4 regions of the Erwinia sp. LJJL01 genome follow, and region 1 is predicted to be linked to each of the others. Evidence: predicted binding sites of a transcription regulator. Region 1 holds the regulator's gene; each other region holds the start of a gene.
What was found. Region 1 encodes CRP, which controls carbon source genes, mostly activating them, when cyclic AMP is high. Its sites were predicted from a motif close to ATGTGANNNNNNTCACAT; they were not measured.

Region 1 (7,579 bases):
ATACGCCGGAAGTGCTCAACGGGGTCGCCGAACGCCGCCAGCTGTTTGTCGAGCAGTTAAAAGCGCTGGATGCCCGCTTCGATCTGTTTAGCGATATTCGCGGGCAGGGGCTGTTAATTGGTGCCGCGCTTAAGCCGCAGCATGCGGGCAAAGCGCGCGATATCCTCAATGCCGCCGCAGCTGAAGGGGTGATGGTACTGGTTGCCGGCACCGACGTGATGCGTTTTGCGCCGTCGTTGGTCATTGAACCGGCCGATATCGCCGAAGGCATGGCGCGGTTTGCCACGGCGATAGAAAAGGTGCTGAGGTGATCGCTTGATCGTAGGGGGCGACCTTTTTTCCGGTCGCCCCTTGCTGATGATGGGCATGCTGCTGGCGGGTGGACCGAAATAAAGGGTCCGCCGCTACGTTATTTTGAGGATTTCCTCAGGCGTCGTGACAGCCAGCGGCCATGATGCGGGCGCTGGCTCCAGGTCAGTGATGAAATGGTATACATCACGCCAAGATGCCCCAGAATGCGCTTCACATGGCGCTCCATAATGGTCACCGGCCCCTGATGAAAATCTTCCGGTACCTCCAGCACGTTAGTCTCTGAACTCGGCCCGTCATACTCCAGCCGCTGCTGACAGCGCTGCAGCGCAATCTCACACGACTGTAAATAGCGCTCCGCCAGCGTCGGCGTCAGCATGGTGTGTTCGCGTGCCAGGATAGTCATGGCGTTGATATGTTCGACAATAAACTGGCTGTGCGTCACCCACAGCTGCATATCGGACAGATAGCTGGAGTTAAAGCCCGGCTCCTGCATCGCCTGATGCAGCGAGTTAAACAGCGCATTGTGCGCCTGGTTTACCTCCATGCGCTGATACGCCAGCTTCACCGCATCCTGTTCGTTGCCCAGCAGTAGCTGTAACGCGCTCTGGTAGGTCTCCAGCGCATCGTGCGCATTCTGGCGCAGCAGCCCGCTCTGCCACTGCGGCCACAGCCAGATCATGCCGCCAAAGGCAATCAGGCAGCCCATCAGCGTATCCATCAGGCGCGGCAGCAGGAACTGCGCGCCGTTCAGCGACAGCAGCTGCAGCGTGTACACCGCCGTGACGGTAAAGCCTACCGTGGCCCAGCCATAAAACTTGCGGATAAACAGATAGCTCACCAGGGTAATCACCAGCATGATGCTCAGTATCCACGGCTCCGGCACGTGCATGCCCAGCGTCCCGGCGGCAACCGCCAGCCCGGCCAGCGTGCCGAGCGCTCGGTGCTGGATGCGCACGCGGGTGGCGCTATAGCCGTTCAGGCTGACGAACATCACGGTCATCAGGATCCAGTACGGTTTCGGCAGGTTGAAGAACAGCGCCAGCGAACTGGCAAAGGTCAGCATCACCGCGAAGCGCGCAGCGGTGCGCAGCGCGGCCGATTTCAGCGACAGATAGCTCTTCAGCGCCCGCAGCAGCGGCAGGCGGCGCTGACGGTCGGCCATCAGGTCGCGGCGGTAGAGCGGGTGCTGAGTGCGCAGTACGCGGCCAATGCGGCTGAAGTGGTAGTAGCAGAAGTTACCGACCGGGTTATCCGGGTGCTGGCGGGCGATCTTCTCCAGCGCCTGCAGCTGTTTATCCATGGTGAAACGCTCGGCGAAGCGATGGTAGAGAATATCATCGGCCAGTACCCGCAGCCGCGCAGCAATGGTCTGCGCATTCCAGCGGATCACCGCCTCGGCGTGGCTTTTCTCCACCAGTTTCTGCACCTCTTCCGGCTGATGCAGGCTGACGGCAATGTGCTCCTGTAAATCCAGCGCCACCTGAAAAGCCCGCGTCAGGCGCTGATAATGGCTGTCGCGGTTGGCAGAAAGCATATGCATCTGCTGGTAGCAGGTGTTGATCAGATCGACCGCTTTTTGCTGACGTGCCAGCAGGGGAGGCAGGGCGGTTTGTGGATCGGTGAGTTTGGTCAGCAGGGTATATTTTGCTTCGCAGTAGTCAGCCAGCTCGCGATACAGCAGGCTGAGCGTTTCACGCATCGGCTGCTCTTTCCACAGCCAGAACCAGAACCAGTTAAACGCGCCGTACCAGACGGTGCCGAGGATATACAGCAGCGGGGGTTCCCACATCGGCATGCGCCCGGCGAGGCTGAGGGTGAAGATGGCGGCAATCAGCGAAGCAGGCAGCAGGCGGGCGTGCAGCGGACTGATCTCCCCGGTGACGCCAAGCAGCAGCGCCATCACCAGCAGGATCGCCGGCAGCGGAACGCCTTCAGCGCCCGCAAACTGGATCAGGAAACTGCTGAAGGCAAACAGGCTGCCGCCAACGATCAGGCGTTTGAAGAAGCGTTTATGGGGGGTATCGAGACCGGCGTTGTTGCAGCAGGCGGGCACTAAAGAGAACAGCAGGCCGCGTTGCAGGTCGCCCAGCAGCCAGCCAATCGCCACCGGCAGACACAGCACCAGCGTCTGTCTCAGGGCATAGTTTACTTCGGGGTGATAGATGATTCTCCGCCACATGCGCTGCACCAAATAAAAAAGGCGCGACAGGGATGTCGCGCCGTGAGTTCAGCGCCGGTTAGCGTGTGCCGTAAACGACGATAGTCTTACCGTGTGCAGAGATCAGGTTTTGATCTTCCAGCATTTTCAGAATACGGCCGACGGTTTCACGAGAGCAGCCGACAATCTGGCCAATCTCCTGGCGGGTAATCTTAATCTGCATGCCATCCGGGTGGGTCATGGCATCCGGCTGTTTCGCCAGGTTCAGCAGCGTCTGCGCAATGCGGCCCGTCACGTCGAGGAAAGCTAAGTTGCCCACTTTCTCAGACGTCACCTGCAGGCGACGCGCCATCTGTGATGAGAGGCGCATCAGGATGTCAGGATTCACCTGAATCAGCTGACGGAATTTTTTATAAGATATTTCAGCCACTTCACAGGCGCTCTTCGCACGTACCCACGCGCTACGCTCCTGACCCTCTTCAAAGAGGCCCAGTTCACCGATGAAATCACCCTGATTGAGGTAAGAGAGGATCATCTCTTTGCCTTCTTCATCCTTGATCAGCACCGCTACCGCGCCTTTGACGATGTAGTAGAGGGTTTCCGCTTTTTCACCTTGATGGATCAGCGTGCTTTTGGATGGATATTTGTGAATATGGCAATGTGACAGGAACCATTCGAGAGTCGGGTCTGTTTGCGGTTTGCCGAGAACCATTCGCTATTATCCTCTGTTGTAATCGAGCCTAATGTCACCCGTCATTTTGCAATGCTTAGGGTGCACAGGGGGGTATTCCCTGTCAGGCGTAGAAATATTCAAGCGTTCCCATAGGAAAATTTTTCCGGGCCTCTGATCAGAGCTTGGCTCGTTTTGTCGTCCCGTATTTCTCGTGCATCGAAGTGCCGACGAAATATTACAGCTTTGTTTGTAGCACAGCTTGCACGCACTGTCTTCTGTTGTCTCGCTTCAGCATAGTGGGAAAAAGTCCTGAAAGGGGACCTGGCTGCGCAACAGCATGCGGCAATATACCAATAAATTATTGATATTAATCATAAAGAAAAGATTAATTTTCAGAATTTATGCCGGTGTGTGCGTAAAAAAAATGTTATCAGCATGTTAAGTGCAACGATGGATGAATTGCTATGGTTCAATTTATAACCGATTGTGGAATTCAAATCTAACAGATTGATTCTTCAGATTTATTACAGGATCGCGTTATGAAAGTGACTTCGCATGCATTAATGCTCTGCCTGCTGTTTATGGGCTATGTCCTTGTCTATCTGGATAAAACGGTGATGGGCTTTGTGCTATTACCCCTTCGCCAGGAGTTCCATCTCGCGCCGCAGCAGGTGGGATATATCGGTGGCATCTTCTTCCTCGCTTATGCGCTGTTTCAGTTTCCCGCCGGCTGGTTAAACGATCGCATAGGCTACCGGCGCATGCTGGTGCTCTCGCTGTCGTTGCTTGGGCTGTGTGCGCTGCTGTTTGGCTGGCTCGGTGTCACCTTTGCTCTGCTGCTGAGCTTTCGTTTTATGGCGGGGATCGGCCACTCGGGTTATCCAAGCGCCAGCGCGAAAGCCGTAAGTGCCAATTTTGCGCTGCATCACCGCACCTTCGCCCAGTCGCTGCTGCTCTCCTCCTCCGGGCTGGCGATGGCCATCGGGCCGCTGCTGGCGGTATGGGCGCTGGATAAAATGAACTGGCATCACGCCTATATGATCCTGGCCGTGCTGGTGCTGATGGTAGCCGCGAGCATGGTGCTGCTGTTGCCGCGCTCGCCGCGGGTGATCCTCATTCCAGCTGGCGAAGTCGGCCTGCACAGTGCGCTACGCCAGCCGCTTTTATGGCAGCTGTTCTGCACTAACTTTCTGCTGAATGTGCCGGTTTACGGCCTGGTGAGCTGGCTGCCCAGCTTTCTCACTCATCGCGGACTGCCGCTCTCCGCCGTCGGGCAGATGATGAGCATTTCCGGGGTTGGTAGCGCACTGACATCGGTGGCTGGCGGCTGGCTGGTGGGGCGTTATCTGGCCGGGCGTGAACCCTGGGTAATCTGCCTGGCGTCGCTGATTGCGGCGGCGGGGATGCTGATGATTTACCTCTCCTCCAGCGTGCTGATGAGCACAATCGGCCTCTGTATTACCAATGCGGCCCTTATCGGCACCTTTATCACCACCTTTACGCTGCCGATGAAGCGTTTTCCGCTCGCGGTGACCGGCTCGATTATCGGTTTACTGAATGCCGGAGGAGTACTGGGCGGCTTCGTCGGGCCGATTGTGATGGGCTATTTAGTGGCCGCTGGCCATGGCACTTACCTTGGTGCCTTTCTGTTTCTGATGATAGCGATACTGCTGGCGGGACTGGCTCTTCTGCCGGGCAGCCGGCGTGCTTACCTCTCTTCCTTAAACCCGGAGTTATCATGAACACTGAAACGTTAAGCAAGGAAATCACCGACAAAGTGCTGGTGTGGCGGCGTCATATTCATGCCAATGCCGAACTCTCATTCCATGAGCATGGCACCGCAGATTATGTCGCTGCTGAACTGGCGAAGTTTGGCCCGTTAAAAATTAAACGGCCAACGCCAACCAGCGTGGTGGCGGAACTGCCGGGCGCGCGCAGCGGCCCATGCGTCGCGCTGCGTGCCGATATGGATGCGCTGCCGATCACCGAACTCAACAATGAACCCTTTACCTCGCAAAACAACGGGGTGATGCACGCCTGCGGGCACGATGCGCATACCGCCATGCTGCTCGGTGCGGCCTGGGTGCTATGCCATCAGCAGGCGCAGCTAAGCGGCACCGTGCGCTTTATCTTCCAACACGCGGAAGAAGTGCCGCCGGGTGGCGCGCAGGAGCTGATCAAACACGGCGTGCTCAACGGCGTTGAGAAGATCTTCGGGCTGCACGTCATGCCGAATTTCCCCACCGGGACGGCCGGACTGACCGAAGGCGTTTTCAGCGCCGCCAGCGATAATTTCGATCTGATGATTCAGGGGAAAGGTTCACATGCCGCGCTGCCGCAGGAGAGCGTCGACCCGGTGGTGCTGGCATCCGGCGTGGTACAGGCGCTACAGCAGATCGTGTCGCGCAGGCTGGATCCCAACGATCGGGCGGTGCTGAGCGTGGCGAGCTTTATCGCTGATGGTGGCTATAACGTCATTCCCGACAGCGCCCACCTGCGCGGCACGCTGCGCACGCTAAGCAACCGTGCGCGTAGTGAAATCCCGCAGATGATGGAGAAAATGATCGAGGGCATCACCGCCGCAGCCGGAGGAAGCTTTGCGCTGAAATGGACGCCGGGCTACGCCATTGGCGTCAATCATCCGGAGGCCACGCGCATTGCCCGCGATACGGTGGTCGGCACGCTGGGCGATGAGGCGTTAAAAATCCTGCCGCATCCGATGTTCGGCTGTGAGGATTTTTCCGCGTATCAGAAGGTGGTGCCGGGCTGTTTTGTCTGGGTCGGTAGCGGTAATAAGGCAAAAGGGGCGATATGGAATCTGCACAACCCGCACTTCCGCCTCGATGAGGACGTGCTGGCAATAGGCGTGCGCCTGCACGTTGGCTTTATCCATCAGATATTAATGCAGTAACGCCTGCCGGGGCCGCTCAAACGATCTTTTTACCTTCCATCAAACGTTTAACCAGCGGCCCCATTATCAGCTCCATCGCCAGCCCCATTTTGCCGCCCGGCACCACCAGAGTCTTAATGTGTGAGATAAACGACCCCTGTAACATGCTCAGCAGGTAGGGGAAGTCGATATCTTCCAGCCCCTGAAAGTGGATCACCACAAAGCTCTCGTCAAGCGAGGGGATGCCGCGTGCGGCAAAGGGGTTTGAGGTATCCACCGTCGGCACGCGCTGGAAGTTAATATGGGTGCGGGAGAACTGCGGCGTGATGAAGTTGATGTAGTCCTCCATCGAGCGTACCACCGAGTCCATCACCGCTTCGCGCGAGTGGCCGCGTTCGCCGGTGTCGCGCACCAGTTTCTGGATCCACTCCAGGTTGACGATCGGCACCACGCCGACCAGCAGGTCCACTTTATCCGCCACGTTGTGCTGCGGAGTGACGACGCCGCCGTGCAATCCTTCATAGAACAGCACGTCGGTTGGGCCAGGCAGCGGCTGCCAGGGCGTGAAGGTGCCCGGAACCTGGTTCCACGGCACGGCTTCATCGTAGGTGTGCAGATACTTGCGCGACTGACCTGTACCGCTGAGGCCATACTCGGTAAACGTCTGCTCCAGCAGGCCAAAGTCGTTGGCCTCCGGGCCAAAATAGCTGACGTGTTTGCCCATATCGCGCGCTTTGCGGATCGCCATGTCCATTTCCGGACGGGTAAAACGGTGGAAGCTGTCGCCTTCAACTTCGGCAGCGCGCAGGTCAAGCTGCTGGAAGATCTTCCTGAAGGCCAGGCTGGTGGTGGTGGTTCCCGCCCCGCTGGAACCGGTGACGGCGATAACCGGAAATTTGGCTGACATGGCGTACAACTCCCTGAAGAAAGGTCTGACAAGCTGATCATAGGTATCATGTTTCGCCGGGAAAAGTCATCTCCGCCGCGTATTGATGCCAAAAAAGCAACGCCCCGCCACAATTTGCAGCTTCAGCGCTACTGCTCTTCCGCACCGGCGCGGAACTGCCCGCGCGGCATGATATTGACCGATTCATGCAGCTCGGACCACACCAGCACCACCTCGCCGCTGGTCAGCTGGCGGCGCACGTCGGCCACTTTTTGCGTCAGCGAGCGCTCATGCTCGCCATAGTCGGTACCTTCGCGCAGCACAAAAGACTCGATCAGGTTGTCGAGGGTTTCACTATCCAGGTCTTTCCAGGGAATAATCATCAGTTGTCCAGCCAGGTTGAAAGCCATTGCGGAATGCGCTGTTCCAGCCACATTTGTGGCTTACGCAGCGTTCCACCTACAAATCCCACGTGCCCGCCGTGCTGCGTCAGCTGATACTCCACGCAGGAGGGCAGCAGGGCAGCATCGGGGATCACTTCCGGGGTCATAAACGGGTCGTCTTTGGCGTGAATAATCAGCAGCGGTTTGCGCACGCCGGGTAACAGCGGCATGGCGCTGCAGCGGCGGTAGTAGTCGGTGGCATCGTTGAAGCCGTGGG
Region 2 (7,579 bases), 170 kb from region 1:
TGGCGTTCAGCAGGCGTTGAGCATGTCGGTGGTCGGTGATAAAGAGAAGGTACGTCACGGCCTTGCGGCGCTGATGCGCGAAACGCAGGCGGATGAGATTATGGTGAATGGCCAGATCTTTGACAGCCAGGCGCGGCTCTACTCTTTCGAGCTGGCGATGCAGGCGCGTAATTCACTTTAGTGATTAGTGAATAAAGGTCGAGGCATGCCTCGACCCTACGTAAACTGCAGGCATAAAAAAACCAGCCCGAAGGCTGGTTTTATATTTTGCGTCAGTGATTATGCATCACGACGACGAGTTGGCGCTGCGCCAGTGTCTTCACGACGTGGGCCGCGTGATGGGCCGCCTGGGCGACGCTCACCGCTACGCTCGTTGCTGAAGCGACGACCGCCTTCTGCACCACGACCACCTTCACGACCTGCACCAGCGCCGAAGCCACCGCGTGCCGGGCCGCCTGGACGACGTTCGCCGCCACGGTCGTTGCTGCGTGGAACCGCATCACCAATCAGCTGCATGTTCATCGGCTTGTTCAGAATACGCGTGCGGGTGAAATGCGACAGCACATCGCCCGGCATGCCTTTCGGCAGCTCGATGGTAGAGTGCGTACCGAACAGCTTGATGTTACCAATGTAGCGGCTGCTGATGTCGCCTTCGTTAGCGATAGCGCCAACGATATGACGCACTTCAACACCGTCATCACGGCCAACTTCAATACGGTAAACTTCCATATCGCCAACGTCACGACGTTCACGGCGTGGACGGTCACCGGCAGCTTCGCTACGTGGTTCACGTGGGCCACGCTCTGGACGGTCACCACGACCGCCTTCACGACGCTCGTCACGGTCACGGAACTGGCTGCGTGGGCGCTGTGGCGCATCAGCAGGCACGATCAGTGGACGTTCGCCCTGAGCCATTTTCAGCAGTGCTGCGGCCAGCGTTTCAATATCCAGCTCATCTTCCGGCTGCATTTTAGCCAGCAGTGCGCGGTACTGTTCCAGATCGCTGCTTTCCAGCTGCTGCTGAACTTTAGCGGCGAACTTAGCCAGACGACGCTCACCCAGCAGTTCTGCGTTAGGCAGTTCAACTTCTGGAATAGTCAGCTTCATGGTGCGTTCAATGTTACGCAGCAGACGACGCTCGCGGTTCTCAACGAACAGCAGCGCGCGGCCAGCACGACCAGCACGACCGGTACGGCCGATGCGGTGCACGTAAGATTCGGCATCCATAGGGATATCGTAGTTAACAACCAGGCTGATACGCTCAACGTCCAGACCACGTGCCGCAACGTCGGTCGCGATCAGGATGTCCAGACGACCATCTTTCAGGCGCTCCAGCGTCTGCTCACGCAGTGCCTGGTTCATGTCACCGTTCAGTGCAGCACTGTTGTAACCGCTACGCTCCAGCGCTTCGGCCACTTCCAGCGTGGCGTTTTTCGTACGCACGAAGATGATAGCAGCATCAAAATCTTCAGCTTCCAGGAATCGGGTCAGTGCATCAGTTTTACGGCCGTAGGCAGTCCAGTAGCTCTGGCTGATGTCCGGGCGCGTAGTCATGCTTGACTGAATACGCACTTCCTGAGGATCTTTCATGAAGCGTTTAGTAATACGACGAATCGCTTCTGGCATGGTAGCCGAGAACAGCGCGGTCTGATGACCTTCTGGGATCTGCGCCATGATGGTTTCAACGTCTTCGATGAAGCCCATACGCAGCATTTCATCAGCTTCGTCCAGCACCAGGCCGCGCAGGTTAGACAGATCTAACGTGCCGCGCTTCAGGTGGTCAAGCAGACGGCCAGGGGTACCCACAACAACCTGTGGTCCCTGACGCAGTGCGCGCAGCTGCACGTCGTAACGCTGGCCGCCGTACAGGGCAACCACGTTCAGGCCACGCATGTGTTTCGCGAATTCGGTCATGGCTTCAGCAACCTGAACCGCCAGTTCGCGGGTCGGTGCCAGCACCAGAATCTGTGGTGCTTTAACAGTTGGGTCAATGTTATGCAGCAGCGGCAGAGAGAAAGCCGCCGTTTTTCCGCTACCGGTCTGTGCCATACCCAGCACGTCACGGCCCGCCAGCAGATGAGGAATACACTCAAGCTGGATTGGGGAAGGCTTCACGTAGCCCATACCGTTCAGTGATTCAAGGATGTCGGCGTTCAGGCCAAGGTCAGCAAAAGTAGTTTGGATATCAGTCATGTAGTACACGTGCCTCGTAGATTGCGGCGGCCAGTCTACATAACTCGTCGTGAAAATTTTCAGTCATTTTCATCAAAAAGTGTGAACCGGCTCAAATTAGTGGTTTCGACGAACAAAAAGGCCCTCATCCGCTAAGATGATGACTTTTCGAAAATTCGGGCAATAAAAGTTCGTCAGCTATTGCTGGTCAGATTCTGATAAATCGTCTTGTGTCTGGCCGAGTAGCGCCAGCTCCAACAATGCATATCGATGCTCAACAAAGTTGTGAACGTTGTTGGCGACCGTCAGCTTGAACAACGCTTCTGCGTTGTCCTTCTCCCCCAGACTTAGGTAGTACTTACCTAAATAGAAGTTGGTTTCACTGAGATGTTCAGCGAGCGAGGTGTTATCCGTTGCGTCTGCCTGGAGCCTTTCCATCAGCGTTTTTTCACTGATGTCACCCAGGTAGAACTCGACAATATTCCATCCCCATTGGTCCTTAACCGCTTTGTCGTAACGCTGTTTCAGCGAAACTTTGGCCTGGTCTGCGTTGATCTCACGTTCTGTGAGATACAGCCACAGGCTGCGGAAGGGATCGTTAGGATCGTCTTGATAAAACGCCAGCAGATCATCTTGCGCCAGTTTAAATCTTCCGCCGTAATACAGGGCGATACCACGATTTAAACGCGCATAATTGTAAGTTGGATCAAGCTCAAGTACAGAATCGAACGCTTCATAGGCAGCATCAAAATTGCCTGCCTGCGTTAAATAAATGCCTAAGTAATTGAATACTTCAGGCATATCGGGTCTGATAGACAGCGCTTGTGAAAAATCATTCCGCGCCAGTGCTCTCAAACCCAAACTATCATACAACACTCCGCGCTCATATAACAGCTGTGCGCGTTCATCATCGGTCAATGACCGACTGGCAAGTATTTGTTCCATGCGAGCGAGAATGACTTCCTGTTGCAGCGTAGGCTGCAAAGGGACTGCCAAAACTTCGTTCTTACGCCAATCGGTGTTGCTGCATCCTGCCAGCGTTAAAGCTGTCGCAACAATACACCAGCGCAAAAATGGCTTCATTTCCCACTCCTGAAAACAAACATTGGGATGCACATCCTGTCATCCGCCTGCCATGCACAAGGCCATCCCGCCCTCGCGTTCAAACAATTCCCCGCACCGGCTGGCGCGGGGAACTCAATGGTGATGCGCTTATTCTGCTTCAGGCGTTGCCGCTGACGCTTCTGGAGCTGCTTCAGGCTGAGCCTGCTCGCTGGCTTCTTTGATGCTCAGGCGTACACGGCCCTGACGGTCAACTTCCAACACTTTTACTGGAACTTCCTGACCCATCGCCAGATAGTCAGTCACTTTTTCTACGCGCTTGTCAGCGATCTGAGAAATGTGTACCAGACCTTCTTTACCGCCACCGATTGCGACGAAGGCACCGAAGTCAACGATGCGGGTCACTTTACCGTTGTAGATACGGCCTACTTCGATTTCTGCGGTGATCTCTTCGATACGACGAATCGCGAACTTCGCTTTGTCGCCGTCGGTTGCTGCGATTTTCACAGTACCGTCATCTTCGATTTCGATGGTAGTGCCAGTCTCTTCTGTCAGCGCACGGATAACCGAGCCACCTTTACCGATTACGTCTTTGATCTTATCAACGCTGATCTTGATGGTGTGGATGCGTGGAGCAAACTGAGAGATGTCGCCACGCGGCGTGCTGATAGCCTGTTCCATCACGCTGAGGATGTGCAGACGCGCGCCCTTAGCCTGGTTCAGTGCTTCATGCATGATTTCGCGGGTGATACCTTCAATTTTGATGTCCATCTGCAGCGCGGTGATACCTTCACGGCTACCGGCTACTTTGAAGTCCATGTCGCCGAGGTGATCTTCGTCGCCGAGGATATCGGACAGTACAACAAAGTTGTTTTCGTCTTTGACCAGGCCCATCGCGATACCGGCTACGGCAGCTTTGATTGGTACGCCTGCATCCATCAGTGCCAGAGAAGCACCGCAAACAGACGCCATTGAAGACGAGCCGTTTGATTCAGTGATTTCAGACACGACACGCACGGTGTATGGGAACGCATCGCCTTTAGGCATCACTGCCAGCACGCCGCGTTTCGCCAGACGACCGTGACCAATTTCACGACGCTTCGGTGAACCAACCATGCCGGTTTCGCCGACAGAGTATGGAGGGAAGTTGTAGTGGAACAGGAAGTTGTCGGTACGCTCGCCCATCAGCTCATCAAGGTTCTGCGCATCACGGGCAGTACCCAGAGTTGCCGTCACCAGCGCCTGAGTTTCACCACGGGTGAACAGCGCAGAGCCGTGAGTACGTGGCAGTACGCCAGTGCGCACGTCCAGACCACGGATCATGTCTTTTTCGCGACCGTCGATGCGTGGCTCACCGCGCAGGATGCGGCTACGAACCACATTTTTTTCCAGCGTGTGAAGGATGTCGCTGATTTCGCCAGCGTCCAGCGCTTCGTCTTCAGCCAGCAGTGCAGCGGTGGTTTCAGATTTGATCACGTCAACCTGAGCGTAACGCTCCTGTTTTTCGGTGATGCGGTAAGCATCGCTCAGGCGAGATTCCGCCAGTGCAGCGATACGACCATGTAAAGCTTCGTTTACAGCTTCTGGCTGCCAGTCCCAACGAGGTTTACCGGCAACGGCGACCAGTTCGTTGATGGTGTCGATAACGATCTGCTGCTGCTCGTGGCCAAACACCACTGCGCCCAGCATCTGGTCTTCGCTCAACAGCTCAGCTTCAGATTCCACCATCAGAACAGCGGCTTTAGTACCTGCAACCACCAGGTCCAGCTTGCTCTCTTTCAGCTCATCGGTAGTTGGGTTCAGTACGTACTGGTCGTTCAGGTAACCGACGCGCGCAGCACCGATTGGACCGTTGAACGGCAGGCCAGACAGCGCCAGCGCTGCAGAAGCACCGATCAGGGCAACGATATCCGGGTTAACCTGTGGGTTAACGGAAACCACGGTCGCGATAACCTGTACTTCGTTGACGAAACCTTCCGGGAACAGTGGGCGCAGCGGGCGGTCAATCAGACGTGAAGTCAGGGTCTCGCCTTCGCTTGGGCGGCCTTCACGACGGAAGAAGCTGCCTGGGATACGACCAGCAGCGTAAGTACGCTCCTGATAGTTAACGGTCAGCGGGAAGAAATCCTGACCTGGTTTTGCATTTTTACGGCCTACAACAGTTACGAACACCGCAGTGTCGTCCATGCTTACCATGACAGCAGCTGTTGCCTGGCGAGCCATCATACCGGTCTCAATAGTGACGGTATGCTGACCATACTGGAATTTTTTAACGATCGGATTCAGCAAAATTATTTCCTTAACATCAGGGCGGGTAGTTTTTTATACCGGCCGTGGATTTCCGATCTTCATTTTTGCATCCTCGCGACTAATGACAACCCTAATCCCCAATGGGACAAAGCCTCTCATTAGCCGCGCGAACCTCTGCAACTGAAGATCACACCCAGCAACAATACAATAGTTTGCGCATAATTGCTGCCGCTTGCGTGAAAAAAGGGGCCATAAAGGCCCCTTCCAGCGAATCTCGCACAGGTTGTCCGGTTTCCCCACTTTTCTGCCAGATTGCTCTGATAGCGTGGCGGGACAACCCGTAAGACTTAGCGACGCAGACCCAGACGCTCGATCAGGCTGGTGTAGCGTGCAACGTCTTTACGCTTCAGGTAATCCAGCAGCTTACGACGCTGAGATACCATGCGCAGCAGGCCACGACGGCTGTGGTGGTCTTTCTTGTGCTCAGAGAAGTGACCCTGCAGATGGTTAATCTGTGCGGTCAGCAGAGCAACCTGAACTTCGGTAGAACCACTGTCGTTTGCGCCGCGACCGAAATCAGCAACGATTTGTGCTTTAGATTCAACACTTAGAGACATGATACAACTCCAAATTAAAAGATAAATGTACAGGCGCCGATCTCTAATTCAGCAACCCAGTGTAAAGCCGCGCCATTCTACTCTGCGCGCCACTTAATCGCAAATGGCTAGTCGGAATATTCTACAACCAGGCGGCGCGGTGCCACGCGTCCATCGTCAGCAATTTCTGCCATGCCGATAAACTTGTGCTCGTCACCCTCAGTCACGCGAACCAGCCCGCTGGCCGGCGCGCCTGCTGCCTGAACCGGCATGCCCTGCTTGAAGTAAGCGGCAACCGAGCTCAGCAGGTTAACCACCGGGTATTCCGCCGCCGGGCTGTCCATCGGCATCAGCAGTGCATCCAGCAGCTCCGCCGGGGCTTTCTCCTGACGATGAGCCTCTTCCGCCAGCTCCTGCAACTGTTCCAGCGTCACCATCTTTTCAATGGGATAGGTGGCAACCTGTAAGCGGCGCAGATAGGTCACGTGTGCACCACAGCCCAGCTTCTCGCCGAGATCGTCGATAATGGTGCGGATGTAGGTGCCTTTCGACACGTGAATTTCCAACTCCAGCTCATCCCCTTCATGGCGGATAAACAGCAGCTCGTAAACCACGATACGGCGTGATTCACGCGGCACTTCAATGCCTTCTCGCGCATATTCATACAGCTTGCGCCCCTGGTACTTCAGGGCCGAATACATCGACGGCACCTGCTGGGTCTCACCACGGAAACTCTCCAGCGCCTGCTCCAGCATATCAGCGCTGAAGGTAACCGGACGCTCGCTGACCACGATGCCATCGGCATCAGATGTATCCGTGCGCTGCCCGAGGCGGGCAATCACCCGGTAACGCTTGTCGGACTCCAGCAGATACTGGGAAAACTTAGTCGCTTCCCCAAGGCAGATCGGCAGCATGCCGGTTGCCAGCGGATCCAGCGCACCGGTATGACCGGCACGGTTGGCGTTATACAGGCGTTTGACTTTCTGCAGCGCGTCGTTGGAGGACAATCCGCTAGATTTATCCAGCAACAGTACGCCGTGAATATCGCGACCGCGACGACGAGGACGACTCATTACTCTGCTTTGCCTTCTTGCTCTTCATCTTCTGCCGGGCCACGGCGCTCTTCATCGTTTCTGACGACGTTGGTCACCAGGTTCGACATACGCATCCCTTCAACCAGCGAGTTATCGTAGAAGAAGGTCAGCTCTGGCACGATGCGCAGGCGCATCGCTTTGCCCAGCAGGGTACGGATGTAGCCTGAGGCATCGCCCAGCGCACGCAGGCCAGCTTTGATTGCCGCTTCATCTTTGTCGTTGAGGAAGGTCACGAACACTTTGGCATAGGCCAGGTCGCGTGATACATCAACGCCAGAAACCGTCACCATCATGCCGAGGCGCGGATCTTTAATCTCGCGCTGCAGGATCATTGCGATCTCCTTTTGCAGCTCCTGTGAAACACGCTGCGGGCGACCGAATTCTTTCGCCATAATTATTCTCTCC
Region 3 (7,579 bases), 740 kb from region 1:
AACAGCTCGGCAACCTGCGAGGTGCGCGGCTGCCAGCTCTGCTCAACGTACTGATGAAAGTATTCACCGCTGGCATAGCGCGAATCGCTGAAGCCGCTGAAAGTGCTTTCCCGCTCGCGCGCCAGCAGGTTTGAGGTTCGCAGCGCGTGATAAGTGATGGTGTAGAAGTAGATATTGGTGAAATCCAGCCCGGCTTCGGAACCGTAGTGGACACCTTCGCGTGCCAGGTAACCGTGCAGGTTCATCTGCCCGAGGCCAATAGCATGCGACTGGGCATTCCCCTGTTCAATCGACGGCACTGAATGGATGTGGCTCTGATCGGAAACCGCCGTCAGGCCGCGTACCGCAATCTCAACCGTGCGGGCAAAGTCCGGCGAATCCATGGTGTGCGCAATATTCAGCGAACCCAGATTACAGGAGATATCCTTGCCGATGCGGCGATAGCTGAGGTCATCATTGTATTCGGTGGGGGTGTTGACCTGCAAAATTTCCGAACACAGGTTGCTCATGTTAATGCGCCCGTGGATCGGGTTAGCGCGGTTCACCGTGTCTTCAAACATGATGTACGGATAGCCGGACTCAAACTGGATCTCGGCCAGCGTCTGGAAAAATTCACGCGGGTTAATAAAGGTGCGGCGAATGCGCTCGTCGGCCAGCATCTCTTCATACTTTTCGCTGATGCTGATATCGGCAAACGGCAGGCCGTAAATACGCTCAACGTCATAGGGTGAGAACAGCGCCATGGGCTGGTTATCTTTCGCCAGCTGGAAGGTCACATCCGGGATCACCACGCCGAGCGACAGCGTTTTAATGCGGATTTTCTCATCGGCATTTTCGCGCTTGGTGTCGAGGAAGCGCAGGATATCAGGGTGGTGCGCATTCAGATACACCGCGCCAGCACCCTGACGTGCGCCGAGCTGGTTGGCGTAAGAGAACGCATCCTCCAGCATCTTCATCACCGGGATCACGCCGGACGACTGGTTCTCGATGCGCTTGATCGGCGCGCCGGATTCGCGCAGGTTAGAGAGCAGGAACGCCACGCCGCCGCCGCGCTTGGAGAGCTGCAGGGCTGAGTTCACCGCGCGGCCAATCGACTCCATATTGTCTTCAATGCGCAGCAGGAAGCAGGAGACCAGCTCACCGCGATGCTGCTTGCCGCAGTTGAGGAAGGTGGGCGTTGCAGGCTGGAAACGCCCGGACAGGATCTCATCGGTAAGCGCGTGCGCCAGCGCCTGGTCGCCCTGGGCCAGCGTTAGCGCCACCATGCAGACGCGCTCGGTGAAGCCTTCCAGGTAGCGCTTGCCGTCGAAGGTCTTCAGCGTATAGCTGGTGTAAAACTTCCACGCGCCGAGGAAGGTCTGGAAGCGGAAACGGCGCTCATAAGCCTGCTGGAACAGCGAACAGACGAACTCAAACGGATAGGCATTCAGCACGTCGGCTTCGTAATAGCCTTCGGAAACCAGATACTGCAGGCGTTCAGCAATGGAATCGAACCGCACGCTGTTAGGGATCACGTGCTGGATAAAATACTGGCGCGTAGCCTCGCGATCTTTTTCAAACTGAATATGGCCTTCGGCATCGTACAGATTAAGCATCGCGTTGAGCGCGTGATAATCGGCAGTGGCCGGCTGGGCCTCTATGAGTGTGCTGTCTGTCGCTGCCAAAATTGGGTTACTCCGTGGTAAACGTTAGCGATATCGTCAGCGGTGCCCATCAGCTCAAAGCGATAGAGGTAAGGCACCTGGCATTTACGCGCAATAATGTCGCCAGCCAGGCAAAAAGCCTCGCCAAAATTGCGGTTGCCAGCGGCGATAACGCCGCGGATCAGCTGACGATTGTGGGTGTCATTCAGAAACTGAATTACCTGTTTAGGCACCGCACCCTGAGCGGTGCCGCCGCCGTAGCTCGGCACTATCAGGATGTAAGGTTCATCGACCTGCAGACGCTGTGCGTTATCCAGCGGGATGCGCCGGGCTGGCAGGTCTAAACGGGTAATAAAACGATGGGTGTTTTCTGACAGGCTGGAAAAGTAGACCAGCGTTGTCATCAGCTTATCCCCGCGCCTGTGCCAGCTGGCTCAGGGCCTGGATTTTGTCCGGGCGGAAGCCGCTCCAGTGGTCCTGCTCCGCCATGACCACCGGCACCTGACGGTAGCCCAGCGATTTCAGCGCGTCCACGTGGGTCGGCTCGTGGTCCAGATTAATCAGCTGATAATCAATCCCTTTCTGGTCCATCGCGTTTTTTGTTGCATTGCACTGGACACAGTTATCTTTAGTGTAAATAATAATGCGCATGATTCGTATTTACCTTGATGGCTGTTTGACTGGCTTAACAGGCGCTTTCTGGTAACACTACTGGCGCCGCCGCGACCACAACTGGTTGCGTGGTCTTGATGGAGTAAATACTAGATATAGCGATGCTGAAATGCAACCACACAACATATAGTATTTTTGCATATGGTAATCCACCTCGCATCCAGCCCTTGTGCCGCAAGGTTTGCGTCAGATAAAAAAATTTCAGGCAATAAAAAAGCCCGCAGCTTTCGCCACGGGCCGATGATCAATCAGTTAAATTTTGTCAATAATCAGCGTGAGGATGTGGTCGTCGCGATCAGTGCACCGACAAAAATACCGAGCGCGGTACCAATGCCAACTCCGTGCCAGGGTTTATCGCGCACGTAGTTATCAACGTGCCCGGCACCGTCTTTTGCCACCTGCGTCAGACGATGATTGCCGTGCAGTTTCGCCCGCGTCTCTTTCAGCAGCGCTTCAGCGCGTGAACGTGCGCCTTCCACTTCATCTTTGGTTTTGCTGCCGTAAGACTTCAGCAGATCGTCGAGGCTGTCCGCCAGCTGGGAAACATCCTGATTCAGGTCGATATCGTTATTTTTCGATGTCCGGTTGAACATTTTTTGCTCCCTTACTGTAAAAACCTACTATTAGTATAGAACAGCTTCACATAACGCCAACCGCCGGGCGGCGTTTATGGACTAATCCGAAAGCCCTGACTGCGCAGCCGTTGTAAGGTTGCGGGGTTTGGCAGACTGAGAGGAATAAGCATGTATCTACGACCTGATGAGGTTGCTCGCGTACTGGAAAAAGCGGGATTTGAAATGGACGCGGTTACCACAAAAACCTACGGTTATCGTCGTGGTGAAGACTATGTCTACGTCAATCGCGAGGCGCGCCTCGGGCGGACGGCACTGGTGATCCACCCGACGTTAAAGGAGCGCAGCCAGTCGCTGGCACTGGCATCATCAGACGTGAAAACCTGCGACCACTATGTGCGTTTCCCGATGTATCTGGCCGGGGAATCGAACGACCATTACGGCATCCCCCACGGCTTCAGCTCGCGCATGGCACTTGAGCGCTATCTGGAAAAGATGTTTGGCTGACTGGTGGCCAAGGCTGGAATAAGCGCCCAATTCATACGCTATTAGCCCGCTTGTTTGTCCACGCAACGCTTAGACTACTGTCATGTTGGGATAAAAGCAGGTTAACCATGAAACGGCTGATAGCAGCGCTGGCAGCAGCGTGGATGTTAAGTGGATGCGCGACGATTGTCGGCAGTGAGCGTCAGGATGTGACCCTGCAAACTCAGCCCCCGGGGGTGAAGTTTGTGGTGCAGGATGAGACGGGCATCGCGGTGGCTGAAGGCTATACGCCAAAAACCGTCAGCCTTCTTAAGTCGAACGGCAGCTACTTCGGCAAGAAAAAATACCGGGTGATGCTGGAACGGCCTGGCTACGTGCCGCAAACCCTGCCGCTGAAAGAGAGCCCGAATCTGTGGTATCTGCTCGGCAATATTCCCCTGCTTGGCTTCCCCGGCTGGCTGGTGGTGGACCCGTTCTACGGGGGAATGTATAAAATTGAGCCGGAAATCCTGCAAACCATCATGAACCCGGTGGGCGCGCGCGGCTAAGCGGATAAACGATTCAGGCCGGAGCGATCCGGCCTGATGGTTTACTGCGCCGTTGGATTGACCATGGCGTGCGGTGGCCGGAAGCGTTCCAGATACTGATGCTGGAAAATACACATGCGAATGGTATTGCGGTACTCGCCGTTGATAAAGAATTCGTGGATCAGCTCCCCTTCAATCTCAAAACCCAGCTTGCGATAAATATGAATGGCCTTGGCGTTCTCTTTATCGACGATCAGGTAAAGTTTATAGAGGTTCAGCACCGAAAAACCGTAATCCATCGCCAGTCTGGCCGCCTTTGTTGCCAATCCTTTACCCTGATGACTCGGGGCAATAATGATCTGAAACTCGGCGCGACGGTGGATATGGTTGATCTCCACCAGTTCTACCAGCCCGGCATTGCTGCCGTCATGTTCCACCACAAAACGCCGTTCACTCTGGTCATGAATATGCTTGTCGTAAAGGTCAGACAGCTCAACAAAGGCCTCATACGGCTCCTCAAACCAGTAGCGCATCACGCTGGCGTTGTTGTCTAACTGATGGACAAAACGCAGATCTTCACGCTCCAGCGGGCGCAGCTTAACGCTGTGGTCGACGGACTTCGCAGACATAAAAATTCCTTTTTGCAGAGGCAATATTGCCGGCCCGAGTATAGCGTTTTAGCGGGCACAAAAAAAACGCGCCTTCAGGCGCGTTGAATCATCGTTTGTAGGGGCCGATCCTCTTTTTCGATCGGCCCGCAATCCAGGCAATACGTAGGGGCCGATCTTTTGTTTCGATCGGCCCGCGATCCAGGCAGTACGTAGGGGCCGATCTTTTGTTTCGATCGGCCCGCGATCCAGGCAGTACGTAGGGGCCGATCTTTTGTTTCGATCGGCCCGCAGCGGGTTATCAGAAGTTGTAACCCACCACCACGTAATAACCGAAGCCGTTCGACTTCACGTTAAAGTTGCCCTTGCCGAAGTTCAGCTCGGTGCCATCTTCCCACTGGCCGCCGTTGTGGAAGTAACGCGCCACGAACGAGTAGTGCCAGTGGTCATAGCCCAGCGAGAGAATATGGCTGGAAGCAATCGAGTTGCTGCTGCGGCCTGCGGTATCACCGAGGTCAGAACCCCAGTCAAAGTTGGTAAAGCCGATATAGCTCAGGTTGCCGCCCCAAACCTGGGTCAGCGGCACAAAGTATTTCACCTTGAAGCGGTAACCGTCCCAGCTGTCTTCGTTGGCAGCAGTGTAGTTTTCCCACTGATATTTCGCATACACGTTCAGCGACAGGCCGATATCAGAATGGGTGTCGATATCGGTGCCCAGGCCCATATACCAGGTATTCTGGCGGTTGGCCTTATTGTCACCCATATCGTAGATATAGTTATTCGCGAAGTACCACTCTTTAAACGGACCGAATGCCAGGCTGGTGCCGGTCAGTTTGTCGATCGAGAAGCGCGGTTCGATCTCCATAAAGAACGGTGAGCCATCGTCCCATGCGCCAACGTCATTGCCGTTACCCACGCCGAAGAATTTAGGTACGTCGATATAGCCGTAGAAATCGAACCAGTCTTTGTGGGCGAAGGCTTCATATTCCAGATACAGGTCATTATTCAGCTGCGGCCCGAAGCGGGTGTGATAGCTGCCCACCACGTTTACGCTCTGGTGCCACCAGTCAGAAACATATTCCGGGTTGCTATCTTGTGCAAAAGAAACGTTGGTATAAGAGAGCGCGGCCAGCGCACCAGCCATCATAATTTTATATTTCATTATTATTACCACATGCTCTGTGACCCTGCGCGGCAGCCAGCACGACGATCGGGTTACGGTTTCTACGGGCGACGATGGGTGATTATTGATGCGACGAAAACACCCGCCTTGAATGCAGCGGCAGTGTGCCGCGAACAGGCTATAAGGAAATAGAGATCGCTCACACTTGTCAAATTCTGTTTCATTTCAATTCAGTTAAAGTGTGATGTGTATCACGTTTATTGGCGTGTGGAGGGGAACTTTCTGGCAAAAGGGCTTTTGCCTGCTTTCTCGCCAGCGTAATCGGTTGCCTGGTGAGATCGGCAGCGGAAAGCAGCAAGCAGCGATCCAGGGGCTAACGGCGAGGGCAAAAAATGAACGCTAAGACATAACTTTATCTTATGAAAAACAACGCGATAATGGCGATAAAATACTCATTTACAGCGCTGGCCGATACGCAGCAGCCGGCGGCGGTCGACCTCTTTTGCCTGCTGCGCCAGCGTGGCAAAATCGGCAAAGCGATAGAAAATCCTGGGGCTTTTGGGCGCGGCCAGCTGTTTCATATTGTTACCGGGCCAGATCTCCAGCCGGGCGAAAGCGCTGAGCGGTTGGCCATGAAAGCTGTCGGGTAGCGTCAGCCACAGCATCGGCACGCGCTCGGCCGGGCGGGTAGGGTAGCGCAGGGCGCCAGTAAGATAGTTGCGCCGGCGTACCAGGAATTTATCCGGCAGGCGGCAGCGGCTATTCCACCACTTGCCGTCGAGCATATCGAAGTGAAAACGGGTCTGCTGCGGGCTGACTGCCTCAAGCTGCGCCAGCGCCTGCGGGATTGCCTGCGCCATTGTACGCTGATACTGCCTGAGCGTGCTGGCGCCGCCATGGTTCAACAGGTCGCTGGCAAGGCGCGCGCCAAGCAGGTTGGAATAGAGGTCTTCCGGTGAAAATGCCGACACGGCTTCAGGGTAGCCAGGTACCGACTCAAAACCGTACCACTGCGCCACCTCATGCCACACCGCCAGCTGATAAGCCAGCTGAGCGGCCATCATCACGGCCAGATGGTAGCGCGCAAGCGCAGTCGCGGGCGGGGTAAACGGCCACAGGCGGATCGTGCGCTGCCCCAGCTCATCATCAAGCCTGACGGTGAAAGCCTGGCCGAGGCGCGGCCAGATCTGGCTGAATAGCCACAGGGTATTATCGGCGGTATCGCGCACGTGGGCGAGATCGATAAAACCGCCGCGCAGCGTATAGATGATGCCGTCATGTTCGCGATTCAGACCGCTCAGCGTGCTGAGGATACTCAGTAAGTGGTCATTATAGTGATGCTGACCGCTATCGTCCGGGGCGATGACGTTGCCGATTTTGAATCCTGGAACGGGAATACCCAGCACTTTTGCCCGCACGTTATAACCGAAGGCGCAGCAGGGGCGCAGGCCCTGCGGTGCGGGCAGCCTGGCTATCACCGGCCAGACCTGGCTGGCGACTGTGGCCGGGCCCTGTAAATTCACCGCGTTAAACGGCCGGTTCTCCAGAGGTGGAGCCTGGCAGCCTGCCAGCAACAGGCTGAACGCGAGTAAGAGACGCGCGATCAAAATGCTTCACCAACCTGGAAATAGAAACCGGAGCTGCGCTGACCGACACCGTAATCAAGCCGCACATTCATCCGTTTTTTAAACTCGAAGCGGTAGCCAACCCCAATCGAAGGGAGCCAGTGGCCATCCAGCACTTCACTCGGGCGCTGAGACATGCTGCCCGCGCCGACCCAGCCCACCACGCCATGGCGCCAGCTCAGTTTTTTCCGCAGTTCGAGCTGGGTAGTCACAATATTTCGCGCGCGAAAGCGCCCCTGATAATAGCCGCGCAGGTGGCGACTGTCGCCCAGCGAACCCAGCATGGTCCACGGCACCTGCCCGGTCGCGAGGCGGCTATACAG
Region 4 (7,579 bases), 620 kb from region 1:
GCAGCGGCGTAATCAGCCCATTCAGGCTCTGGCGGTTCTGTTCATCGACGCGACGGCCGCTGTTTTCAAAAATTCGGTTTGCCAGGTTTTCAAACTGCGCATTAAGGCGCTGCTCGCTGTTGACCAGCAGGCGCTGCTTCTCTTCAGCCGCCATGCGCGTCTCTTCCAGGCGGATGGTAACTTCACGCAGCTCCGCCTCCTGGGCGCTGTTGATCTCCAGCTGAGTGCGCAATTCACGCGTGAGCTGGTCGCTCTCTGCGCGCCAGTGATCGAGGTGCTGTAGCTTTTCACCGGCTGCGGCATGCGCAGCGTGCAGCTGGCGCAGCTCCTGCTCGCTCTGCTTATGGACAAGTAACTGGGCCTCAAGCTGCTGCTGTAAGCGCTGACGTTCAGCCTGCGCCTGCTCAGACGCCTGTAACAGCAGCTGTCGCTCCGTCTCGCCCTTCGCCAGCTGCTGCTGGCTGCGATAAGAGGCGAACAGCCACCCTGCCAGTAGCCCGACCAGACCGATACCTGCGCTATAAACGATTGTTGGATCCACCCTGCTTCTCCTGCTGAAACCCTGACAGGGGAAAAATAGAGGCGCACTGTATAAATGTCCAGATAAAAAGCAACTTGCTCACGGGCTTAGGAGAAATTTTGGAGAGGGTACGCAGATAAATGAGGGGGCGGTTGCGGTTTGCGGGCAGCTTTCAGACGCTGCCCGCAAAGTGAGAAATTTAGATCAGGCGGCGTGCAGCCTCAACCACGATTTTCACCGCATCGCTTTCGGTTTTTTTCATGGTTTCCGCATCCGGGATCTCCTGCTGGGTACGGTTAACAATCACCCCAGCGACCATTCCGGCGCGAAGCCCCTGGCTGGCACACATGGTCAGCAGGGTAGCGGACTCCATTTCATAGTTCAGCACGCCCATCTCCTGCCACTCTTTCATCGACCCCTGGAAGCGGCTCACCACCCGGCCTGACCAGGTGTCGTAACGTTCCTGGCCCGGATAGAAAGTATCAGATGAAGCAGTGATGCCGATGTGGGTGCGCGCGCCGGCCTCTTTCGCCGCATCGACCAGCGCGGTGGTGCAGGTGAAATCCGCTACCGCCGGGAACTCCAGCGGCGCAAAGTGCAGGCTGGCACCGTCGAGACGTACGGAACCGGTCGTCACCAGCACATCGCCAACGTTGATGTCCGGCTGAATAGCACCGGTGGTACCTACGCGCAGGAAGGTGCGTACGCCGAGCTGCGCCAGCTCCTCCACGGCAATAGACGTCGAAGGACCGCCGATACCGGTCGAACAGACGATCACCGGCTTACCGGAAAGCTCGGCGCGCCAGGTGGTAAATTCACGGTGTGAAGCCAGGTGGACAGAATTGTCCATCAGGGCAGCAATTTTCTTTACGCGCTCCGGGTCGCCAGGCACGATGGCCAGCGTCGCGCCCTGGAGATCGGCTTTAGTGAGGCCAAGATGGAAAACGTCAGAATGTGCCATTTCAAACTCCTGTCGCGGAAAGCGGGGATAGTAATTAAGCGCTACTGTAAGGAATAACGGCGCTCTTTAGTGTGATTAATGTCGCTGATTAAAATGAAAGTTACACGCCTTACACTGAAAATAGTGACCAGCATCACATTTCATTATTTGCTCATGCCACTTTGACACAACTTGCCCTGTGGTTCAGCTTTATCAGGTGATAAAGAGATACCCTCACTCAAGCTCTGACCCCATCGCATTCCTGGCTATAGTTAGCTGATTGCATTCGCGCCTGCACGGAGAGAACCATGAAAAACGAAGATAACATGACTCAAGAACTGAGCGAAAAAGGCTTTGCGCCCGCAGTCCTGCCGACGGCTGCCACCACAATTATTACCGACAGCGCCGGGATTATCTCCGGGGAAACCTCGATTCCCACTCAGGGGGAGAATATGCCGGCGTTTCACGCCAAACCGCGTAATGCCACGGGCCCGCTGCCGGTGGTGTTAGTCGTCCAGGAGATCTTCGGCGTTCACGAACACATCCGCGATATCTGTCGCCGCCTGGCGGCGGAGGGATATCTGGCTGTCGCTCCTGAGCTTTACTTCCGCCAGGGCGACCCGAGCGAATATGACGATATCCCAACCCTGTTCTCAGAGCTGGTGAGTAAAGTGCCGGACAATCAGGTGCTGGCCGACCTGGATCATGTGGCTAACTGGGCATCGCGTCACGACGGCGATATGCGCAATATGGCGATTACCGGTTTCTGCTGGGGCGGGCGCATTACCTGGCTCTATGCGGCGCACAATCCGCAGCTGAAGGCTGCCGTCGCCTGGTACGGCAAGCTGGTCGGTGATAAAACCATGAAGCAGCAGAAGCAGCCGGTCGATATCGCCGTCGATCTGAATGCCCCGGTATTAGGGCTGTACGGGGGTAAAGATGACAGCATCCCGCAGGAGAGCGTGGAAACCATGCGTCAGGCACTGCGGGCAGCCAATGCGAATGCGGAAATTATTGTCTATCCCGATGCCGGTCACGCCTTTAATGCTGACTATCGCGCCAGCTATCACGCCGAGTCCGCCCAGGACGGCTGGCAACGTATGCTGGCGTGGTTTAAACAGTATGGCGTTGCGCCAAAGGCATAAAAAAGGGGGCGCTTAGCGCCCCAAATACACATCAACAACACAGATAATTACGCTTTGGCGTTACGCAGGTTTTGCGCCGCCTGTACCATGTTCGCCAGCGCCTGGCGGGTTTCTGCCCAGCCACGGGTTTTCAGGCCGCAGTCCGGGTTAACCCACAGACGTTCAGTCGGGATGCGCTGAGCCGCTTTCAGCAGCAGCGCTTCTATCCACTCTATCGACGGCACGTTCGGCGAGTGAATGTCGTACACGCCCGGGCCAATCTCATTCGGGTACTCAAATTCTTCGAACGACTCCAGCAGCTCCATATCGGACCGTGAGGTTTCAATGGTGATCACGTCGGCGTCCAGCGCAGCGATCGAATCCATAATGTCGTTGAACTCGCAGTAGCACATGTGGGTGTGGATCTGAGTGTCATCCTGCGCCACGGCGGCGTTCAGGCGGAAAGCGTCCACTGCCCACTCCAGGTAGGCGGCCCAGTCGGATTTGTGCAGCGGCAGCCCTTCTCGCAGCGCTGGCTCATCAATCTGGATGATGCCAATTCCCGCTTTTTCCAGGTCTGCCACTTCATCACGCAGCGCCAGGGCAATCTGCTTAGCGATGGTTTCACGCGAAACGTCTTCACGCGGGAATGACCAGCAGAGAATGGTCACCGGACCGGTCAGCATGCCTTTCACCGGCTTGTTGGTCAGCGACTGGGCATACTTTGCCCACTCCACGGTGATGGCCTGAGGGCGGCTGACGTCGCCAATAATCACCGGTGGCTTCACGCAGCGTGAGCCGTAGCTCTGCACCCAGCCATTTTGCGTAAAGATGAAGCCGTCGAGGTTTTCCCCAAAGTACTCCACCATGTCGTTGCGCTCGGCTTCCCCGTGGACCAGCACGTCCAACCCCAGGCGCTCCTGCTCGACAATCGCCTGCTTGATGTGCTCAGCGATACCGGTGCGGTAGTGGTTAGCATCCAGACGCCCCTGCTTAAAATCGAGGCGCAGGCCACGAATTTCGCTGGTCTGCGGGAACGAACCGATGGTGGTGGTGGGCCACGCAGGCAGCTGGAAGCGCTGGCGCTGAGCCTCCGCGCGCACCGCATAGCGGTGATTACGCTGGCTGTCCTGAGCGGTTATTGCCGCCAGGCGCTGGCCTACTGCCGGATTGTGCACTCGGGTCGAGGATTTTCGGGCGCGGATTGGGGCGCTCCAGGCTTCCAGCGAGGCCGGGTCACTGTTATTTAGCGCATGGCTCAACAGCGACAGCTCTGCGCATTTCTGCAGGGCAAAGGCGAACCAGCTTTTGACCTCGTCATCGAGGCGGGTCTCCACGCTCAGGTCAATCGGGCTGTGCAGCAGCGAGCAGGAAGAGCCAATCCACAGCTGCTTACGGGCGGCGACAAGCGGTTGCAGGCGCTCAAACCAGCGGCTGAGGTCGGCACGCCAGACGTTACGGCCATTGATCACCCCAACCGACAGCAGCCAGCTCGCCGGAAGCTGGCGGTTCAGCGCGTTGATATCGTCTTTACCGTGCACCAGGTCCACATGCAGGCCCTGCACCGGCAGTACGCGAATGGTATCGATATTCTGGCCGATGCTGTCGAAGTAGGTGGTCAGCAGCAGTCTGGTATGGCCCTGCAATGCAGCATAAGCAGGTTTGAAGGCCGCAAGCCATACGGCTGGCAGTTCCAGCGCCAGCGCTGGCTCGTCAATCTGCACCCACTCGATATCGCGTTTTGCCAGCTCAGCCAGCACCTGCTGGTAAACCGGCAGGATCGCTTTGAGCAGGCTCAGGCGGTCAAACGCGGCGCCCTTCACTTTCCCCAGCCATAAATAGGTTACCGGGCCAAGCAGCACAGGTTTGATTTTGTGTCCAAGCGCCAGCGCTTCATCCACTTCGTCCAGCAGCTGAGTCCAGCTCAGCTTGAACTGCTGGCCCTGCACAAATTCCGGCACCATGTAGTGATAGTTGGTGTTAAACCATTTGGTCATTTCTGCCGCCGCCGCCGGTTCACCGCCGGGTGCACGGCCACGGCCCAGGCGAAACAGGGTGTCGAGGTCAACTGAACCGTCTTTATTGAGATGGCGCGCCGGAACGTTCCCCAGCAGCAGGCTGGTCGTCAGGACGTGATCGTACCAGGCGAAATCGCCGACCGGCAGCAGGTCAACACCGGCCTCTTTCTGCTGCTGCCAGTGGCGGGCGCGCAGTTCACGACCGGTCGCCAACAGCGCTTCCTGAGAGCTGTTACCCGCCCAGTAGCTTTCCTGTGCTTTTTTCAGTTCGCGGCGCAGACCGACACGCGGAAATCCAAGTGTATGGTTCAGAATAGTCATCAGTTTTGCCTCGTAGAATCCATATTTACCGGGCTGGCTGACTCATTTAGCCATCCAGATGTTTACACCGCTATAATCCGCAGGTAGTGTATTCACCACAAGCGCAAAATGTTCACTGTCGATGTGAAGGACTCTCATGATCGAACTCAAGCACCTGCGAACGCTGCAGGCACTGCGAAATACCGGGTCGCTGGCCGCCGCTGCCGCTCAGCTCCACCAGACGCAATCAGCGTTATCTCACCAGTTCAGCGATCTGGAGCAGCGCCTTGGCTTTCGCCTGTTTGTGCGAAAAAGCCAGCCGCTGCGCTTTACGCCACAGGGGGAGATCCTGCTTCAGCTGGCAGAGCAGGTATTGCCGCAGATCCAGCACGCGCTTCAGGCATGCCACGAGCCGCATCAGACCACGCTGCGCATTGCCATTGAGTGTCACAGCTGTATTCAGTGGCTGACGCCCGCGCTGAATAACTTCCGTCAGAGCTGGCCGCAGGTCGTGATGGACTTCAAGTCGGGCGTGACCTTTGATCCACAGCCCGCTTTACAGCAGGGCGAGCTGGATATCGTCCTGACCTCAGATATTCTGCCGCGCAGCGGATTGTTCTATACGCCGATGTTTGATTTTGAGGTACGCCTGGTGCTGGCCCCGGATCACCCACTGGCACAGAAGGATCACATCACGCCGGAGGATCTGGCCAGTGAAGTGCTGATGATCTACCCGGTACAGCGCCAGCGCCTGGATATCTGGCGCCATTTCCTGCAGCCCGCGGGCATCAGCCCGGCGCTGAAAAACGTCGATAATACGCTGCTGCTGATTCAGATGGTTTCCGCGCAGATGGGCATTGCCGCACTGCCGCACTGGGTGGTAGAAAGTTTTGAACACCAGGGGCTGGTGGTGACGAAAACGTTAGGGGACGGCCTGTGGAGCAGGCTGTATGCCGCCGTGCGCGACGGCGAACAGCGCCAGCCAATCGTGGAGGCGTTTATCCGTTCCGCCCGTCAGCACGCCTGCGATCACCTGCCGCTGGTGCGTGACGCTTCACGCCCCGGCACGCCGTTATCCGCGATCAATCCTCTGTAACACCATCGCCAGCCTGCCGCTGGCGGTTTTTCCTGTTTAACTCACGAATTGTCTCTATAATGCGCTCATTGCTATGGTTTCAATGAAAGAGAGTTCCTATGACGAATAATGATGTCCTGCGCAGCGTGCGTTACATGCTGAATTTAAGCGATGCGAAAGTGGTAAGCATTCTGGCGCTGGCAGAGAGCGAAGTAACAGAAGCCGAAGTTGCCAGCTTCCTGAAGAAAGAGGAAGAGCCCGGTTTTCGCGCCTGCCCGGATGTCATCATGGGTTACTTTCTCAACGGTCTGATTTTCGAGCGTCGCGGCAAAAGCGAAGATGCCCCGGCGCCCTCTATCGAACGCAAGATGACCAACAACATCATGATGAAAAAGCTGCGCGTGGCATTCGACCTGAAAACTACCGACATTATTGAGCTGCTGAAAAGCACCGATTTTGCGGTAGGTCAGTCAGAGATCGGCGCGATCTTCCGTAAACCGGGGCATAAAAACTACCGCGAATGTGGCGATCAGATCCTGCGTAACTTCCTCAAAGGCCTGACGATGAAAATTCGCCCGGCCAAACCTAAAGCGCAGGCTTAACGCCTGATGCGATTAACGCCCGACTGCGTTAATCGCATTTATCTTCCCTTCGCCATATCTTCCATTTAGAACATAACCACTCACCAAACGAACACCGCAGCATCCCCTCTCGCTCAAAACGTGATAGTCATCACGCTTTATCGTTTCATTGCGAAAATATTTCATCATTTTGTGATGCACATATAGCCACTTTGTCATAAAAGTGTAACATCTGCGCCCTTCTTCACAGTCCTTTGTGCTGATAACCACTAGGCTGTGCGCGAAATGGAACATTTAACCCTGCACTGGCCGGATTTTGTTCCTTTTGCTGTACATCCATCAGGGTGTCAGTTTTATAAGCCACGGGAGGCCGTTTACATGCTAAGTATTTTCAAACCTGCTGCACATCAACCGCGTGTCGATGACAGCCGCGTCGATCCGCTGTACCGCAAACTGCGCTGGCAGATCTTTCTGGGTATTTTCTTTGGCTACGCCGCCTACTATCTGGTGCGAAAGAATTTCGCACTGGCAATGCCTTACCTGGTTGAGCAGGGCTTTTCGCGCGGCGACCTCGGCTTTGCCCTGTCCGGGATCTCCATTGCTTACGGCTTCTCCAAATTTATTATGGGTTCGGTATCGGACCGCTCAAACCCGCGCGTATTTCTGCCTGCTGGCTTGATCCTGGCCGCGGTGGTGATGCTGTTTATGGGCTTCGTGCCGTGGGCGACGTCGAGCATTATGGTGATGTTCGTGCTGCTGTTCCTGTGCGGCTGGTTCCAGGGAATGGGCTGGCCACCGTGCGGACGCACCATGGTGCACTGGTGGTCGCAAAAAGAGCGCGGCGGTATCGTGTCGGTGTGGAACTGCGCGCACAACGTTGGCGGCGGGATCCCTCCACTGCTGTTCCTGCTGGGGATGGCGTGGTTTAACGACTGGAAAGCCGCACTGTATATGCCTGCCTTCGGCGCCATTCTTATCGCCATCTTTGCCTTTGCTTTAATGCGTGACACCCCTCAGTCCT

Region 2: yrbN (protein YrbN) is a predicted target of CRP. The motif match lies at 2,273-2,290, and genes of this name have one in related genera.
Region 3: ACLI4M_RS04400 (nucleoside-specific channel-forming protein Tsx) is a predicted target of CRP. The motif match lies at 5,871-5,888, and genes of this name have one in related genera.
Region 4: udp (uridine phosphorylase) is a predicted target of CRP. The motif match lies at 1,603-1,620, and genes of this name have one in related genera.

What each region holds. Positions count from the first base shown of each region.
Region 1 covers NZ_CP178576.1:1,515,432-1,523,010, reverse strand. Annotated here, with positions in the region: gene argD (bifunctional acetylornithine/succinyldiaminopimelate transaminase) at 1-311, shown strand, start outside; gene ACLI4M_RS08005 (YccS/YhfK family putative transporter) at 410-2,491, opposite strand; gene crp (cAMP-activated global transcriptional regulator CRP) at 2,550-3,182, opposite strand; gene ACLI4M_RS07995 (MFS transporter) at 3,683-4,885, shown strand; gene ACLI4M_RS07990 (amidohydrolase) at 4,882-6,054, shown strand; gene ACLI4M_RS07985 (phosphoribulokinase) at 6,071-6,940, opposite strand; gene ACLI4M_RS07980 (YheU family protein) at 7,069-7,302, opposite strand; gene ACLI4M_RS07975 (hydrolase) at 7,302-7,579, opposite strand, start outside.
Region 2 covers NZ_CP178576.1:1,348,915-1,356,493, forward strand. Annotated here, with positions in the region: gene ACLI4M_RS07060 (luciferase-like monooxygenase) at 1-181, shown strand, start outside; gene ACLI4M_RS07065 (DEAD/DEAH family ATP-dependent RNA helicase) at 280-2,193, opposite strand; gene yrbN (protein YrbN) at 2,186-2,266, opposite strand; gene nlpI (lipoprotein NlpI) at 2,371-3,255, opposite strand; gene pnp (polyribonucleotide nucleotidyltransferase) at 3,385-5,523, opposite strand; gene rpsO (30S ribosomal protein S15) at 5,832-6,101, opposite strand; gene truB (tRNA pseudouridine(55) synthase TruB) at 6,209-7,153, opposite strand; gene rbfA (30S ribosome-binding factor RbfA) at 7,153-7,566, opposite strand.
Region 3 covers NZ_CP178576.1:774,290-781,868, reverse strand. Annotated here, with positions in the region: gene nrdE (class 1b ribonucleoside-diphosphate reductase subunit alpha) at 1-1,664, opposite strand, end outside; gene nrdI (class Ib ribonucleoside-diphosphate reductase assembly flavoprotein NrdI) at 1,637-2,047, opposite strand; gene nrdH (glutaredoxin-like protein NrdH) at 2,052-2,294, opposite strand; gene ACLI4M_RS04420 (DUF883 family protein) at 2,585-2,908, opposite strand; gene ACLI4M_RS04415 (DUF2002 family protein) at 3,059-3,394, shown strand; gene ACLI4M_RS04410 (hypothetical protein) at 3,502-3,921, shown strand; gene speG (spermidine N1-acetyltransferase) at 3,963-4,529, opposite strand; gene ACLI4M_RS04400 (nucleoside-specific channel-forming protein Tsx) at 4,810-5,670, opposite strand; gene ACLI4M_RS04395 (DUF4056 domain-containing protein) at 6,084-7,238, opposite strand; gene ACLI4M_RS04390 (BamA/TamA family outer membrane protein) at 7,235-7,579, opposite strand, start outside.
Region 4 covers NZ_CP178576.1:2,137,188-2,144,766, reverse strand. Annotated here, with positions in the region: gene rmuC (DNA recombination protein RmuC) at 1-541, opposite strand, end outside; gene udp (uridine phosphorylase) at 720-1,481, opposite strand; gene ACLI4M_RS10780 (dienelactone hydrolase family protein) at 1,769-2,605, shown strand; gene metE (5-methyltetrahydropteroyltriglutamate--homocysteine S-methyltransferase) at 2,653-4,923, opposite strand; gene metR (HTH-type transcriptional regulator MetR) at 5,060-5,998, shown strand; gene ACLI4M_RS10765 (DUF1456 family protein) at 6,097-6,579, shown strand; gene glpT (glycerol-3-phosphate transporter) at 6,937-7,579, shown strand, end outside.